2 regions of the Pseudarthrobacter sp. PH31-O2 genome follow, and region 1 is predicted to be linked to the other one. Evidence: predicted binding sites of a transcription regulator. Region 1 holds the regulator's gene; the other holds the start of a gene.
The links. Region 1 encodes Rex, which represses fermentation and respiration genes when NADH is low (regulators of the CRP and FNR family bind a similar motif). Its sites were predicted from a motif close to CTTGTGAANNNNTTCACAAG; they were not measured.

Region 1 (7,701 bases):
TTGATCAGGTCCGCGACGGTGCCGGTATAGCGCGAGAGCGAGGCAAATGTCAGCGGCTCATGGGTCAGGAAATTGAACCACCACGCCGGCCGGTAGGAGGCATCTGCAACCGTCTTCAGCGTCAGGGCCGGCGGGATCGTCATGCCGTTGCGGACGTCCCGGAGGCGGGCGCCCGCGACGGCGGTGTCCACGGTAACCATCAGGGTGTCGTTTCCGGCCCTGGCCGCGCGTTCGATCAGCTCCAGCGAGCGGTCCCGGTCCGTCCACAGGTAGAGCTGGAACCAGTTCCGGCCTCCCGGTGCGGCAGCGGCCACGTCCTCGATCGAGGCAGTGCCCATAGTGGAGAGTGTGTAGGGGATTCCGGCCGCAGCGGCGGCCTGGGAGCCGGCGTACTCGCCCTCGGACTGCATCATCCGGGTGAAGCCAGTTGGCGCGATACCCACCGGCAGTCGGGATGGCTTACCGAGGATCTGCGTGCCAAGGTCCACCTGGGAGACGTCGCGCAGGATGCCTGGCCTGAACTCAATATCCAGGAACGCCTGGCGGGCACGGCGCAGGGTGATCTCGGCTTCGGCCGCGCCGTCCGTGTAGTCGAACGGGGCCTGCGGGGTGCGGCGCTTGGCCATGTCCCGGAGATCCCAGATGGTGCTGGCCCGGCCCAGCCTGGCGGCACGGCCGAACCCGGGCTTCTTGAACTGCATCAGCGGGGCGAGGTCCGAGTACTTCGGGACGCGGCGCTTGAGGGCCGCGGGAACGCTGCCCGGGGTGGCCACGGCGGGACGGCGGTCAGCGCCGGTGTCTGTTGGCTGGGTGGGAGCCTCGGGGTTGCCGGGCTCGATGGTCTGCGTCATTGCTGCCTCCGGGCAGGTCTCGTCGTCCTGGGTGTCGGGTCCCCACAAAGAATATGCCGGCGGGGAATGTGGTCCGACCACATTCTAAGTCTATGGTCCAACCACATCAAGTAGGCTGGTGATATGCGCACCCACCAGCTTGTCCTGACCTGGATTGAGGGCCAGCTCTCCAGCGGTCGGCTCGCCCTGGGCGGACGCCTGCCGCCCGAACGCGCCCTGGCCGAGCAACTCAAGGTCTCCCGTACCTCCGTCCGTGAGGCCATCCGGGTTCTGGAAGCCATGGGAGTGCTCAGGGCCGGGGTCGGGTCGGGCCCGGAGGCGGGCACTATTGTCATCGCAGACCCCACAGCAGCCCTGGGCGCCGCCCTCCGGCTGCACGTGGCCACCTCCCACCTGCCGGTTAAGGACATCGTGGAGACGCGTGTGCTGCTGGAGTCCTGGGCCGCAGCCCGCGCCCGTCCGGATTCGCCGGCACTCGCGGAGGCGGCAAGCCTGCTGGAAAAAATGGAGGACTGTGCCGGGACAGAGACGTTCCTGGCGCTGGATGTGCAATTCCACCTGGCGCTGGCGGATGCCGCGGGCAACGCCGTGGTCAGCGCGATGATGGGCTCCCTCCGCGAAGCCATCCAGGACTACGCCGGCGGGTTAACCGGCAACCTTCCGGACTGGAACGCCACGGCTGCACGGCTTCGCGTGGAACACCGAAGCATACTTTCCGCCATCACCGGCCGCGACGGCGGCCGGGCGGCCCGGCTGGTGGCGGACCATATCGAGGGTTACTACGCGGAAGCCGGGGTGCGGCCCGGGGTGCGACCCAGTGTGGGACCCAGTGTGGGATCCGGGGTGTGATTCGGCGTGTGATCCGGCGTGTGGTCTGCTGCGAAGGCGGCAATGTTACGCGCCCGTTTTTCCGTCACGGCAAGCGCCGGGCTATTGTCGGGCCATGACTAATCGTTGGTATGCGTATTTTTCGTTGGCTCTGGAGGGGCCCGCGTCTAGCTAACACGCAAGCAACCTTCCTTCAGAGCCAACAGGGCAGAGATTATTCTCTGCCCTTCGCCATTTCCCGGCGGGTTCTGATCAGGGCCCGCTCCGCACCTCGGAACAGGACCCGCCCCATGAGTATCGAAGCAGCCCCAGAGTCCCACCAATCCACCTCGAACCTGCGCGTGAGCGAGTTCACCCCGCTCCCCACCCCGCAGGAGATCGCTGCTGATTTGCCGCTGGATGCCCGACTGGCCGACGTCGTGGCCCGCGGCCGGGACGAGGTCCGCGCCGTGATGGACGGCGTCGACGACCGCCTGCTGGTTATTGTTGGCCCCTGCTCCATCCACGACCCCGAGGCTGGCCTGGAATACGCCCGCCGGCTGGTCAGCCAGGCCGAGAGGCACCGCGAAGACCTGCTGATCGTAATGCGCACCTACTTCGAGAAGCCCCGCACCACTGTGGGGTGGAAGGGCCTAATCAATGACCCCCGGCTGGACGGCAGCCACGACATCGCCGCAGGCCTGCGAGCGGCCCGGTCTTTCCTGCGCCAGGTCACCGGGCTCGGTCTCCCCGCCGCCACGGAGTTCCTGGAACCCATCAGCCCGCAGTACATGGCGGACCTCGTCGCCTGGGGCGCGATCGGTGCCCGCACCACGGAGAGCCAGATCCACCGCCAGCTGGCGTCCGGGCTGTCGATGCCGATCGGCTTCAAGAACGGGACCGACGGCGACCTGCAGGTGGCGCTCGACGCGTGCAGTGCCGCGGCAGCCGCCCAGGCGTTCCTCGGGATCGACGGTGCAGGCCGGGCCGCACTGGTCGCCACCGCCGGCAACCCGGACACCCACATCATCCTCCGCGGCGGACGCGGAGGACCGAACTACTCCGTCGTGGACATCGAGGTCGCCACCGCCAAATTGGCCGCCACGCGGCTGAACCCCCGGCTGATCGTTGATGCGAGCCATGCCAACAGCGGCAAGGATCACCGCCGGCAGGCTGAAGTTGCCCTGGAAATCGGCGCCCGGCTGGCGGGCGGCGGCAGCATGGGGGGAGCCATTGCCGGCGTGATGCTGGAGAGCTTCCTGGTCGGCGGGGCGCAAAGCCTTGACGTTGCCGAGCATGCCGCCGGAACGGACAAGTTGGTCTACGGCCAGAGCGTGACGGACGCCTGCATGGACTGGGATGTTACGGAATCGGTGTTGGCGTCGCTGGCGGATTCCGCTCGTGTGCGCCGGACCCGCGCCTAAACATTGGCGCGCCCGGACAGCCAGGGGAAATCAGTCCGAGCGCCGGCAGCTTAGCGGTAACTCTTTCACATTGGCACCATCAGCCCCTAGAGTATCTAACACATGGTTGTTTGATGGCTCAGCATCGGCACACCGCCATGTCGTTCAGATGCGGCTGCCGTTCGCTTGAGTAAAGGAAACAGGGAAATGTCTTCGGAGGCTAACTTCTCCAACGCCCGCTTCTTGACCGTGGCTGAAGTCGCGGACGTGATGCGGGTGTCCAAAATGACCGTGTACCGGCTTGTTCATTCCGGCGAGATGCCGGCAGTCCGGTTCGGGCGCTCCTACCGGGTGCCGGAAACCGCCGTGGAGCAGTACCTCAAGGGCGCTGTCGTCGACGGACACACGGAAACGGCCTGATTCCCTGCGTTCTTTTCACCGGAAATCACAGCGTCCGGCCGCCCGGGCCGGTCTGCGGTCGTAGTCTGCCCCCGATAGGCGGTACCCTGTTAAGGAACGTTTTACGTCATTGTAAGAACCTGTCAGTTGTACAGTCTGCTGCTTAGCCCGCGGATCCTTTCCAACAGGCAGGTACTGCATCTAGCCGGTAAGGAACTTTCGTGGGTTCAGTTATTAAGAAGCGTCGCAAGCGTATGGCCAAGAAGAAGCACCGCAAGCTGCTTCGCAAGACGCGCCACCAGCGTCGCAATAAGAAGTAGAAATACTTCGCACTATGTCAATGCCCGTTGCCTTCCCGGCAGCGGGCATTTTCTTTGGCTTGTCGCGCCAGCTGGCGACGCCGGACGCGCGCTGGCGCAGGCGCCGCAAGGAAACGCGAGCGACGTACGGATTCGCGTAGCGCTCGGCCCGAAGTGCACCGCCCGGGTAGAAGCGCGTCGGAAAGCGGCGTGGCAGGGATGTCCGCGGTCAGATAGAGGGGCCGCGGAAGCGGGAGAACCCCCGCCAGAGGCCGTAGACGGCGCCGCCAACCGTGGCGGCCTTGAGCCCCAGGGTGGCGGCGCGGCGGCCGGAACGGAAGTCGTAGACCGGCCAGTTGTGTTCGCGGGCGTGACGGCGGAGCCGGGAATCCGGGTTGATGGCCACGGGGTGGCCCACCATGCTCAGCAGCGGGATGTCGTTGTGCGAATCGCTGTAGGCCCAGCACCGGGCCAGGTCCAGGCCCTCGGCATCGGCTACCGCCCTGACGGCCACCGCTTTGGCGGGACCATGCAGGATTTCGCCGACCAGCCGCCCGGTGTAGGACCCGTCCACGATTTCGCCCACGGTGCCGAGGGCTCCGGTGAGGCCCAGCCTGGTGGAGATCACCGTGGCCACCTCGATCGGCGTCGCCGTGACAAGCCAGACCCGGCGGCCTACCCGGAGGTGCTGCTCCGCCAGCGCCTTGGCGCCCGGCCAGATCCGGGATTCAATCATTTCGTCATAGACTTCTTCGCCGAGTGCCTCGATGTCCGCAACGGTGATACCGGCGGCGAGCGCCAGGGCGGTATCCCGGACGGCGTGGACGTCATCCATTTTCTCGCCGCGGAGCACAAACATCAGTTGCTTCCAGCCGATCCCGGCCGCCTCGCGGAGGGTGAATGCCCCGCGCTGGTGCATTTTGCGGGCCACATGGAACAGGCTGGCCCCGCGCATCAGGGTGTTGTCGACGTCGAAGAACGCGGCTTCGCCGTGCTGCGCCGCGGCAGCAGGTTCTGCGGCCGCGGCGGCGTACTTCTCTTCGGACATGCCACGAGTCTAGTCACCGACGGGTCCGGTTTTGTCCCGGCGGCTCACCGCGGAGTGGCTTGGCTCCGCGGCGGCGTCGACGCCGGACGGGCCGCCGGGCTACCGTGGAGCCATGCCAAGCCCCGACGTCGTCCTCATCACCAAAGCTGACTGCCACCTGTGCTCGGCGGCGCGCGCCGCCGTCGACCGCGTCACAAAGAGCCTGGGAATCGGATGGCGCGAACAGCTGGTGGACGACGACGCCGAACTGCGGGAGCGCTTTGCCGAGGAGATTCCCGTGGTGCTGGTGGATGGTGTCCAGCGGGACTTCTGGAAGATCGACGAAGTCCGGCTGGACCGGACGCTGCGGCGGGCGCTGGGCCAGCAGCCCTGACCCGTCGCCGGAGCCGGGCGCTTTGTTCGCCGAACTGCGGGGGCCCTAGAGTGGAAGTCACAACGCGACTCAATGGAGCAGATAGTGACTTCGCTGGATTCATCCCCTGAGGCCGTGCCGGGGGGATCAGGGACTGCCGCCAAGCAGATTCCGCCCGCGGCCGTGTCCCGGCTGACCATCTATCTGCGCGCCCTGACCACCTTGCTTGCGGAGGGGGTTGACCGCGTCTCGTCCGAGTCGCTGGCCGAGGCCTCGGGCGTCAGCTCCTCCACCCTCCGCAAAGACCTTTCCTACGTCGGGTCCTACGGGACCCGCGGCGTGGGCTACGAAGTGCAGTTCCTCAACAGGCATATAGCAGCGGCCCTGGGCCTGACGCACGACTGGAAAGTGGCCATCGTCGGCGCCGGAAACCTGGGTAAGGCGCTGGCCCGGTACGGTGGCTTCGAATCCCGGGGCTTCGATATTGTGGCGATCTTCGATGCGGACCAGATGGTGGTGGGCAGCGAAGTGGGCTGGCTGCGGGTCAGCGACGCCGCCGACCTGGAGCCGGTACTGCAACGCACGGGCGCGAACATGGTAGTGCTGGCCCTGCCGGCCGCCGTTGCACAGGACGTCTGCGAGCGGGTGATTGCCGCCGGGGTGCGAAGCATTCTCAGTTTTGCCCCGGTGATGCTGCAGGTTCCGCCGGGGGTCAACCTGAGAAAAGTGGATATGGCCACCGAACTGCAGATCCTCGCCTACCACGCACAAAGGGCGCAGGACCCGGAGGTTGCTGGCTAGTTAAAGTCAGCCCGTCCGGCTCCCGCGCCCCTTGCGCCGTTGCCCGGCTAGTAGCTGGTGCGCGCTAGTTCGGTTTGCCCGGCTGCCCATAGGGGTTGGCGAACGGCTGCTGCTTGCTGAAGTACGGGGCCGTTGCCGGCAGGTACAACATCACGATGCCGGCGATGCCCAGCAGGACTGCCAGGGTGCCGATGCTGAGCGGGAAGAGGCTGAACAGGGAGAGGGCAGCGAAGACGGTGCCCAGGATCCTGGCCCAGTTTTTGCCTTTGCGCACGTTCAAGGCCACGAGGGCATAGAGCCCGGCGCTGATCACTGCGAAGACCACGATGCTGCCCACCAGGGCACCCCTGAGGTCTTCGAACCGGATATCAGCCCCGCTGGCAGACATCTGCTGTTCAAACATGGCCCGCGTTCCGGGAGTGTCCAGGGTGCCGACCGCCAGCAGCAGGGAGATGATCCACACCGCGCCCGATGCGACGATGAGCCAGAAAGCGGTGTTGACCAGCTGCGGCATGGCGGGTTTGGCCTGCAGCTGCCCGGAGGGGTACTGGGCATAGGGGGACTGGTTGTACTGCGGCTGGTTGTACTGCGGCTGTCCATACGGCGGCGGGTTCTGGCCGTACTGCGGGGCCTGCGGGGAGTTTTGGCCGTACTGCGGGGCAGCCTGCTGGCCGTAGGGCGGTGCCGAGGGCGCCTGGCCATACTCCGGAGCGGCAGGCGACACCTGGCCGTACTGCGGGGCGGAGGGCGGCTGCTGGCCGTGCTGGGGATCGTTCTGGCCGTAGTGGGGCGCCGGCTGTTCGCCGGGGGCGGGGGAGTCCGGGTTTGACGGCGGGACGGGCGGGATACTCATGGGCGTTCCTTTGCATGGCACTCTGGTTCGGATACCGGAAACAGATTCCTGCCCTGCCCCCAGCCTGGATTCCTCCCACCGTACCGCGGGCCGGTGCCCGCGCGGATCATTCTCGAGGCGTATTCTCTGCGCGTGGCCGGGCCGTCACCTGGCCGTCAACGGGCCATCACCGGGGCTCTCCGGCATGGCGAACCCGGGAAGCTCCGGCTAGCAGTCCCGACCCGGAGGCCATGGGGTGGGTGCCGCCCAAACGCGGCCGATTCGACAAAGCCCCGGCCGCCGACTTAACGCAACACCCCGCTCCGTCACGGGGATGAAGCGGGGTGTAAGCGGCCGGCGCCGGAGCCGGCCGGCCGGTGGTTAGCTGCCGGCTAGGCTGCGGGGGCGATGAAGGCCAGTTCGAGGTTGACGGCCACCTTGTCACTGACGAGGACACCGCCGGCTTCGAGGACCGCGTTCCAGGTCAGGCCGAAGTCCTTGCGGCTGATTGTGGTTTCTGCGGACAGGCCGGCGCGGGTCATGCCGAAGGGGTCGACGGCAACGCCGTTGAACTCGGTCGCCAGGGCCACGGGGCGGGTGACACCCTTGATGGTGAGCTCGCCCTGGAGTTCATAGCTGTCGCCCTTGGGCACGATGCCGGTGGAAACGAAGGAGATTTCCGGGAACTTCTCGACGTCGAAGAAGTCTTCGCCGCGCACGTGGCCGTCGCGGTTTGCGTCGCCGGAGTCGAAGCTGGCGGTCTTGATCGTGGCGTGGACCGTGGACTCGGCCACGTTCTCGGCGAGGCCAAGGGTGGCCTCCGCATCCTTGAACTGGCCGCGGACCTTGCTGATGCCGGCGTGGCGGACGGTGAAGGCAATCTCGCTGTGCGAGTTGTCAAGGGTCCAG
Region 2 (7,701 bases), on a different contig from region 1:
GCCAGTCCGGCCAGCAGCAGATCGTTGACGACATTCAGGGCTCTTTCGGTTCCATCCGCTCCGAACTTGACGAGCGGCTCGCGGAGATCGCAGCCGAGGCAACGGTGGTGCGGGGCGATCGCGCCCAGTTCGCCGAAGGCCTGGATGCCGGCCTCCTGGCGGTTTACGAAAAGACCCTGGCGAAGCGCGGCGTGGGCGCGGCCCGGCTCTTCCACGGAACGTCCGAGGGTTCGGGTATGCAGCTGAGCCCGGGGGACCTCGCCGAGATCAAGGCTGCGGCCGAGGACGAAGTGGTGTTCTGCCCGGATTCCGGCTGCATCCTGGTCCGCTCTTCCGAATGGGTGTAACCACAAACTGACTCGCAGCAGGGGGCGTTTTGAGCGCTCAAAACGACCCCTGCTGCGAGCTAGTTGGGCAGGATCAGGTTGAGGGTGTGCGGCTTCCGGGACGTGCCCTCGACCAGTTCCGCTGTCCACTTTTCGGCCGCGGCTTTCTGCAGCCGGGCGGGAGTCTGCGGTGCCGGACCCCGCCGGCTCAGCAGGTGCCGGGCGAGCTCGCCACGGGTGTGCTTGGCGAAGTGGCTGACGACCTTCCGGACGCCTTTGGCCTCGGTAAACACGTTCACGGCCACGGTCTGCGGCGGCGGCGGAGCCCACGCGGCGGCGTACGTGCTGGAACGGCAGTCCACAAGCAGTTCGCCAGCGGTGACGGTCGCGAGCGCCGCGCTGAGGTGCGGCTTCCAAAAAGATGCCAGGCGTCCGACGTCGGGCAACGCAGCGGTCATTGACAACCGATACGCCGGCACCCGGTCCCCGAAGTGGATGGCACCCCAGAGTGCCGAAATGACCAGCACGGATGCGTCCGCTTTTTTCCGCTGCGAAGGCGTGAGGCTGTTGTAGTCCAAGGCGTCGTAGAGCACCCCTGAGTAGACCTGGTGGGCCGGGGCTGCCGGTTCGGCGTGCAGCCTGGTGTTCCGCTCGACGTCGGCCCAGAGGGAGGCGCCAACGCCCAACAGCGCCAGGGCGTCCTCGTGGGCGCTGACCGTACCAAGGCCCGCCAGCACCTTGGCACGGTAGCTGTTCAATTCGGGGAAGCTCAAGGTGGCCCAGTCGACGGCGTCGCCGGCCGTGGCGGGAGTCTTGCCTTCGGAGGGCGGCAGCAGAATCAGCACCGTCCAAGCTTAGCGGCGCGTCCTGCGCGGGCCGGCCGCCGGCAGCTTCCGACCGAGGTTCAGGCCAGGTTCCGGCCCAGGAAGGACAAGACCTCGGGGAGGACGGAGCGCCAATAGCCGGAGTCGTGGCCGCCGGGCTGGAAGCCGCCCTCGACGGCGCCCGGGAGCCCCTCCCGGTACTGGCGAACCGTTCCGGCAAGGGTGTCCGTGGTCCCGCAGTCGATTCGTTTGGGCAGCGCTGCGAGTCTTGGGCGGAGCGCGAACACGTTATGGGCCGCAAAGTCGTCCGGACCGTCGAAGGCGCTGTCGGTGCGCGGGTCGTAGTGGTCCCAGAGAGCCGGACTCATGGCTGCGACGGCCCGTACACCGGGCAAGCGGCCCTGCGAGGCGAGCAGCAGCGAACCGAAGCCGCCCATCGAGAGGCCAAAGAGGCCGATCCGGCCAAGGTTGTACCCCTGGCCGCCGAGGAACGGAATGAACTCCTGGATCAGCATTGCCTGGGTGTCGCTGCCGTCAGCGCGGGGGTGCCACCAGCTGTTTCCGCCGTCCACGGCGGCTATCCCGAAGGGCAGACCGCCGGCGTCGAGGTGCCGCCGAAGCGCCTCGTGGGCGGCCAGTTCCTCCAGCAGCACCGTGTGGCTGCCGCCGAGACCGTGCAGGAATACCGCCAGCGGCAGATCGGGCTGCGCCGCGCCGGGCGGGGCTTCGGGGGCGGCCAGTGACCAGCCGGTGCTGATTCCGGGGCGGAACACCGAAACAAATGATCCCATCCTGGTCCGGACGGTCAACGGGACAGCAGGCGTCCGGGCCGAACCCGCCGTCGGGTTCGCCGGCCCACCCGCGGGACCCGCAGGCGGCGCGGCCGGTGGCGCGGCAGGGGGTGGGGTTCCGGGAGCGCAGGCTGCCAGGGCGGACGCACCCACTCCGATTCCCGCCAGCTCCAGCAAACGGCGCCGGCTCAGTTCTGGCGCGTCCATTCCCCGATCATAGGCCCGGCCGCCGGAGGTGTTGCCGGGCCGGCCGGCAGTGACCGTAGAATAGACGGCGGATGGGTTGACTAGGCGGCCGCGCGTCACGCAAGTGGCTCGAGGAACGTCCGGGCTCCGCAGGGCAGGGTGGTGGGTAACGCCCACTCGGGGTAACCCGCAGGCCAGTGCCACAGAGAACAGACCGCCTGCGTGCCGGGTGTGCTTGCACAGCCGGCAGGGCAGGTAAGGGTGAAACGGTGGTGTAAGAGACCACCAGCTTCCCGGGTGACCGGGAAGGCTAGGTAAACCCCACCCGGAGCAAGGTCAGACAGGACACGTTTGAGGGCTGCCCGCCCGAGTGTCCGGGTAGGCTGCTGGAGGGCGCCGGCAACGGCGTTCGTAGATGGATGGCCGCTATTCCTGTGCTGGCAACGGCGCGGGAACACAGAACCCGGCGTATCGGTCAACCCATCCACCCACACCACCGGTTAGGCCGCGTGACGACAAACCCCCGCGGCGCGCTGTGGCGCACGCTGCCGCGCACCGCCGCCGGTATGGACCAAGGTCAGTGTTAGGCCTTGGCCTTCCGCTTCACCCAGCCCCAGACGCCGGTTGCCACAAAGAGGATCAGGCCAACGACGGCCAGCCAGACAAGGCCCTTGACGACAAAGCCGAGGACGGACAAAACGAGCCAGATGATAAGTAGAGTGATTATTAGTCCCATAGGAACATCCTAGAGGGTAGCGTGCAGCTGCTTAGGCCGGAGGGCGCCAGAGCCCGGCGTCGCAGCTGTCCGGCGTTGGGTGTGCCGGTGGGCACGACGGGCGAACCCGGGCCGCGTGTGAGTCATTTCACGCGTAACGGGGCACCGGTCCCTTCCGGGCCGCCGGTAGAATGGAGGATGAACGTAGATGTTCTGCCGTCGGGTCTGCGTTCGCAGCCGGCGGCTTTTCTTTTGCTTGACACGTGCGCCCGGGGTGGACCGAATCCCCGGAGCCCAGGTTCCGGATACCCTCCGGCAGCCGACTTCCGCATACGGCGCCGTATGTGGTGGATTTTAGGAAGGTATTTCTGTGAGCCAGACGTCAGATTCTTGTCTTGATACGTGGATGGGCCGGGAGGCGCTCGCCGAGGCCATGATCCCGGTGATCGGCCGGCTGTACCGCGAGAACAACGTGGTGACGTCCATCCACGGCCGCAGCCTGATCAACAAGTCCACTATGAACATCCTGAAGGCACACCGCTTCGCCCGTCGGATGAGCAAGGAAGAACTACGTCTTGAGGAGACCGCCCCGCTGCTGGACGCCCTGACTACGCTGGACCTCGGCGCCGCAGCCATCGACGTCGCCCGCCTCACCGAGAAGTACCGCGTCGAGGGCAACGGTGCCACCCTGGACGAATTCCTCCGTGCGGAGCTGGCCGATGTTGTGGGCAAGCGCGGCGCCGACGACCGCACCAGCACCGACGTCGTCCTCTACGGATTTGGCCGCATCGGCCGGCTCCTGGCCCGGCTCCTGATCGAAAAGGCCGGCGGCGGGCATGGGCTGCGGCTGCGCGCTATTGTGGTCCGCCGCGGTTCGGACAACGACCTTGCCAAGCGTGCAAGCCTGCTGCGCCGCGACTCGGTCCACGGTTCCTTCGAAGGCACCATCAAGGTGGACCTCGAAAACGACACCATCACCGCGAACGGCGTCCAGATCCAGGTCATCTACTCGGACAACCCCGCCACCATCGACTACACCGCCTACGGCATCCACAACGCACTCGTCGTCGACAACACGGGACGCTGGCGCGACGCCGACGGACTCTCCCAGCACCTCAAGAGCAAGGGCGCATCCCGGGTTCTGCTAACTGCTCCGGGCAAGGGCGAGCTGAAGAACATCGTTCACGGCATCAACCACTCAACGATCACTGATGCGGACAGGATTGTCTCCGCGGCTTCCTGCACCACCAATGCCATCACTCCCGTCCTGAAGGCGATCAACGACCGGTACGGCGTCGTCCACGGCCATGTGGAAACCGTCCACTCCTTCACCAACGACCAGAACCTGATCGATAACTTCCACAAGGGTGATCGGCGCGGACGCTCCGCCGCCCTGAATATGGTGATCACCGAGACCGGTGCCGCCACGGCAGTGGCCAAGGCGCTGCCGGAGCTGCTCGGCAAGCTTACGGGAAGTTCCATCCGCGTGCCCACCCCGGACGTGTCCCTGGCCATCCTGAACCTGAGCCTGGAAAACGGCACCACCAAGGATGAGGTCAACGACTACCTTCGGGAAATGTCGCTGCACTCGGAGCTGCGCAAGCAGCTCGACTACATCGATTCGCCAGAGGTTGTCTCCACCGACTTCGTCGGCTCACGCCGGGCAGGAATAATCGACGGCCTTGCCACCATCACCAACGACAAGAACGTTATCCTCTACGTCTGGTACGACAACGAGTTCGGCTACAGCTGCCAGGTGGTCCGCGTTATGGAGGAAATGGCCGGCGTGAACCCGCCGTCGTTCCCCGCCAAGGACGCGGCTGCCACCCTGCAGGCAGCCGGTCTTCCCGTTGAGGTCACCGCCTGACCGGACATTTCTGAACTCTGTGGCGCATTCCCGGCCGGTCCGCTGGAATCGACCTGGAATGCGCACCACAATGGTTCAATGGAACAAAACCCGGCAGTAGACCACGAAACCACTCTTGAACACGCGTTGGACGTCGCGCACCGGAACGTTAAGGAAGCCAAGCGGCTCCTCGACGATGCACGCACCAAGTATGCGGCCGGGGAGGTAGACGAGGCGCGGGTCCAGCAACTCGAATCCCTGATGTCCCTCGCCAACGAGGACCTTGTGCGGGTGACGAAGGAGAACTAGCCGGGCACCTGTCCTCCACACTGTGGAAAACTGCGGCGGCGGCGGAGACCGGATTTAGCCTTCAGGGGTGGAAGGAAGTCGTCCCGCCCCGGAACGGACCGGCACCCGGCAGTGTGCCCTGGTGCGGGTGTGACCCGGACATGGCCGGAATTCCGGCAGTCACGACGGCGGTCCCGCCAGGCGTGGGCCCTGCTTGCCGCAGTGGCCCTCGCCGTAGCAGCGGGGCTCGGCTGGTTTTTCACCGCCGGGCAGTTCGCGGCTGTGGAACCCCCGGAGGGGGGCCCGGCGAGGCGCCGGTGCTGGCGGCGCGCTGGATGAATGCGGTCGCTTCTGTGCGTCCCGTTCCGGCCGGCTCCGCTGCTGTGCTGCTCGAAACGCTGGCGGTCAAGGGCCGGGCAGCCCGGGCCGACTATGACCGAGGGGCATTCGGCCAGGCATGGCTCGACGTGGACCTGAACGGTTGCGATACCCGAAACGACATCCTTCGCCGCGACCTTTCGGACCTCGAGTTCACCGGGGGATCCACCTGCCAGGTGGCCGCCGGAACGCTCCGGGAACCATACACCGGCCAGCAGATCAGGTTCCGGCGGGGAAGCGGGAGCAGCAAAGACGTACAGATCGACCATGTTGTGGCCCTGGGCGACGCCTGGCAGAAGGGTGCCCAGCAGTTGAGCGCCGGGCAGCGGGAGCATCTGGCAAACGATCCGCTGAACCTGATCGCCGTCGACGGGGCTGCGAACCAGGACAAGAGTGCATCCGACGCCGCGACCTGGCTTCCACCGAACAAGGCCTTGCGTTGCCACTACGTGGCCCGGCAAATATCGGTCAAGGCTGCCTACCTGTTGTGGGTCACCCCGGCGGAGAAGGAGGCCATAAAACGGATCCTCGCCACCTGTCCCGGACAGCAGACTGTTGTGCCGGCTGCCCGGTAGGCTGCGTGCGCCCGGCCGGATGACCGCGCGGTCCTGGTGTGGCTCCGGACGAGCTTCAGGACACGGCGGTGTCCGCCCCGGAAAGGCAGCTGGAGTGACTTTGAGCTGTTGACCCTGAGCTGGCTGGCCAAGCGGCTCCCTCCCCTCCCCGGGAAGAACCGGCACGGGCCGCAGCGTGCTTAGATGGTGAGCCTGACGGGGCCGGCTGTTGCCGGACCGCCGCATGCTTCGCTGCCGCCCACCCTGGTCCAGTCCAGCTGTACTTCGCGCCGGGCCAGGACGCCGCCGCCTGCGGCGTAGCGCACCGAACAGACGTCCTCCGCGCAGAACTCGACCAGGCTCACCAATTGAGAATTGCCGTCCAAGGTCACACTCAGGGAGTTGAACCACGCAAGGGCAGGGCAGGGCGTTGGCGCGGAGCCCGAGCAGCCGGCCGTTCCCGCAGCAAACAGCAGCCCGAGCGCCAGGGGAGCCGGTCGCAGCTTCACTCTGCGGGGATCCCGTCGGCGGCCCGGATGTTGAGTTCGGCCTCCAGGCGTTCGACCTCATCGCGGCGGCAAAGCTCGGTGGCCGGTGTGGTCACCGTAGCGCTCCCGGCAGCGACCGCGGCCCGGAGCGACTCCGCCAGGGTGCGGCCCTGGGCCAGCCGGAGCACAAAAGCGGCGAGGAAGCTGTCCCCGGCTCCGACGGTGCTGCGAACCTGCACCCGCGGTACGGCCAGCCGAAGGATCCCGGACTCCGAGGCGAGTACGGCTCCTTCGCCGCCAAGCGTTAAGGCGACATGTTCCGCGGCGCCGTCAGCAACCAACGCCGCGGCAGCCTCGACTTCGCTCTCTTCGCCCTCCAGAGTTGTGCCAAAGTGCAACCCCAGTTCACGCCGGCTTGGCTTCACCAGGAATACCCCCTCGGCGAGGGCTTCGGCCAGCGCCGGACCGGACGCGTCCACGATGCAGCGCGCACCATGGCGCCTCGCCAGCCGTGCCACGCGGGCGTAGAAGTCGTCCGGAACCCCCGGCGGGAGGCTGCCGCTGGCCACGATATAGCCGCCGGCGGGCAGTGAATCCGCCACCAGTGCCAGGCACAAACGCCATTCGGTCTCAGTCAATTCGGGGCCCTGGAGGACAAAACGGAACTGCTTGCCGGTGGTGGTCTCATCGACCGTGAAGTCCTCCCGGGTATTGCCGTGGATCGGCACGGCGAGGGTGGGAACGCGTTCGGCCTCGATCAGCCTGCGGTATGCCTCTCCGGTGGGTCCGCCGGCGGTGTAGATGGCCAGGGTGCGGCCGCCCAGGCGCTGCACCACCCGCGAGACATTGACCCCGCCGCCGCCCGGGTCCAGGCGGCTTGCGCCGCACCGCATCTTGTGGCCACTGATGACATGCTCCGTGGCAGTACTGAGGTCCAGCGCGGGATTTACGGTGAGTGTGAGGATCGGCTGCATTGGCGTCGGTCTGGGGTCTGGCATGGCCTAAGCATAGGGCTGCGCACCGCCGGTGTACCCGGCCGGACGGCCTCTTGTGGGCTGTCCATTGCTCGGCAAGAATGGGCACGGCAGGGCACGCGGCAGGAGATCCCGCCGCGGAAGGTGGAACGGGGACCATGGCACATCGCAAGGCCGGCGGCGGCAAGGCTGGCTCCGGCACCTCACAGGATGATCGCAAGCGCGCCAAGGGAGATGCCGCCGGACCCTCCGGACGATTGCCCCTGGGCGTCTACGAGGCCGAGCTGGCCCGGCTCCAGGCCGAACTCGTTTCATTGCAGGAATGGGTCCG

Region 2: the regulator Rex is predicted to act here: its motif matches at 2,978-2,997, upstream of QMG72_RS01755 (glyceraldehyde-3-phosphate dehydrogenase).

The regions. Positions count from the first base shown of each region.
Region 1 is NZ_JASIST010000009.1:135,634-143,334, forward strand. Features, by position in the region: gene QMG72_RS14380 (alpha-hydroxy acid oxidase) at 1-851, opposite strand, end outside; gene QMG72_RS14385 (FadR/GntR family transcriptional regulator) at 975-1,700, shown strand; gene QMG72_RS14390 (3-deoxy-7-phosphoheptulonate synthase) at 1,970-3,082, shown strand; gene QMG72_RS14395 (helix-turn-helix domain-containing protein) at 3,269-3,481, shown strand; gene QMG72_RS14400 (30S ribosomal protein bS22) at 3,682-3,780, shown strand; gene QMG72_RS14405 (hypothetical protein) at 3,795-3,920, shown strand; gene QMG72_RS14410 (HAD family hydrolase) at 3,989-4,807, opposite strand; gene QMG72_RS14415 (glutaredoxin family protein) at 4,920-5,180, shown strand; gene QMG72_RS14420 (redox-sensing transcriptional repressor Rex) at 5,265-5,960, shown strand; gene QMG72_RS14425 (chromosomal replication initiator protein DnaA) at 6,025-6,813, opposite strand; gene QMG72_RS14430 (YceI family protein) at 7,185-7,701, opposite strand, start outside.
Region 2 is NZ_JASIST010000001.1:400,481-408,181, forward strand. Features, by position in the region: gene QMG72_RS01730 (zinc ribbon domain-containing protein) at 1-347, shown strand, start outside; gene QMG72_RS01735 (YaaA family protein) at 407-1,171, opposite strand; gene QMG72_RS01740 (alpha/beta hydrolase) at 1,231-2,148, opposite strand; RNA gene rnpB (RNase P RNA component class A) at 2,221-2,614, shown strand; gene QMG72_RS01750 (hypothetical protein) at 2,711-2,863, opposite strand; gene QMG72_RS01755 (glyceraldehyde-3-phosphate dehydrogenase) at 3,213-4,709, shown strand; gene QMG72_RS01760 (TolC family protein) at 4,788-4,997, shown strand; partial or broken gene QMG72_RS01765 (HNH endonuclease family protein) at 5,127-5,929, shown strand; gene QMG72_RS01770 (hypothetical protein) at 6,109-6,417, opposite strand; gene QMG72_RS01775 (1-phosphofructokinase family hexose kinase) at 6,414-7,394, opposite strand; gene ppk2 (polyphosphate kinase 2) at 7,529-7,701, shown strand, end outside.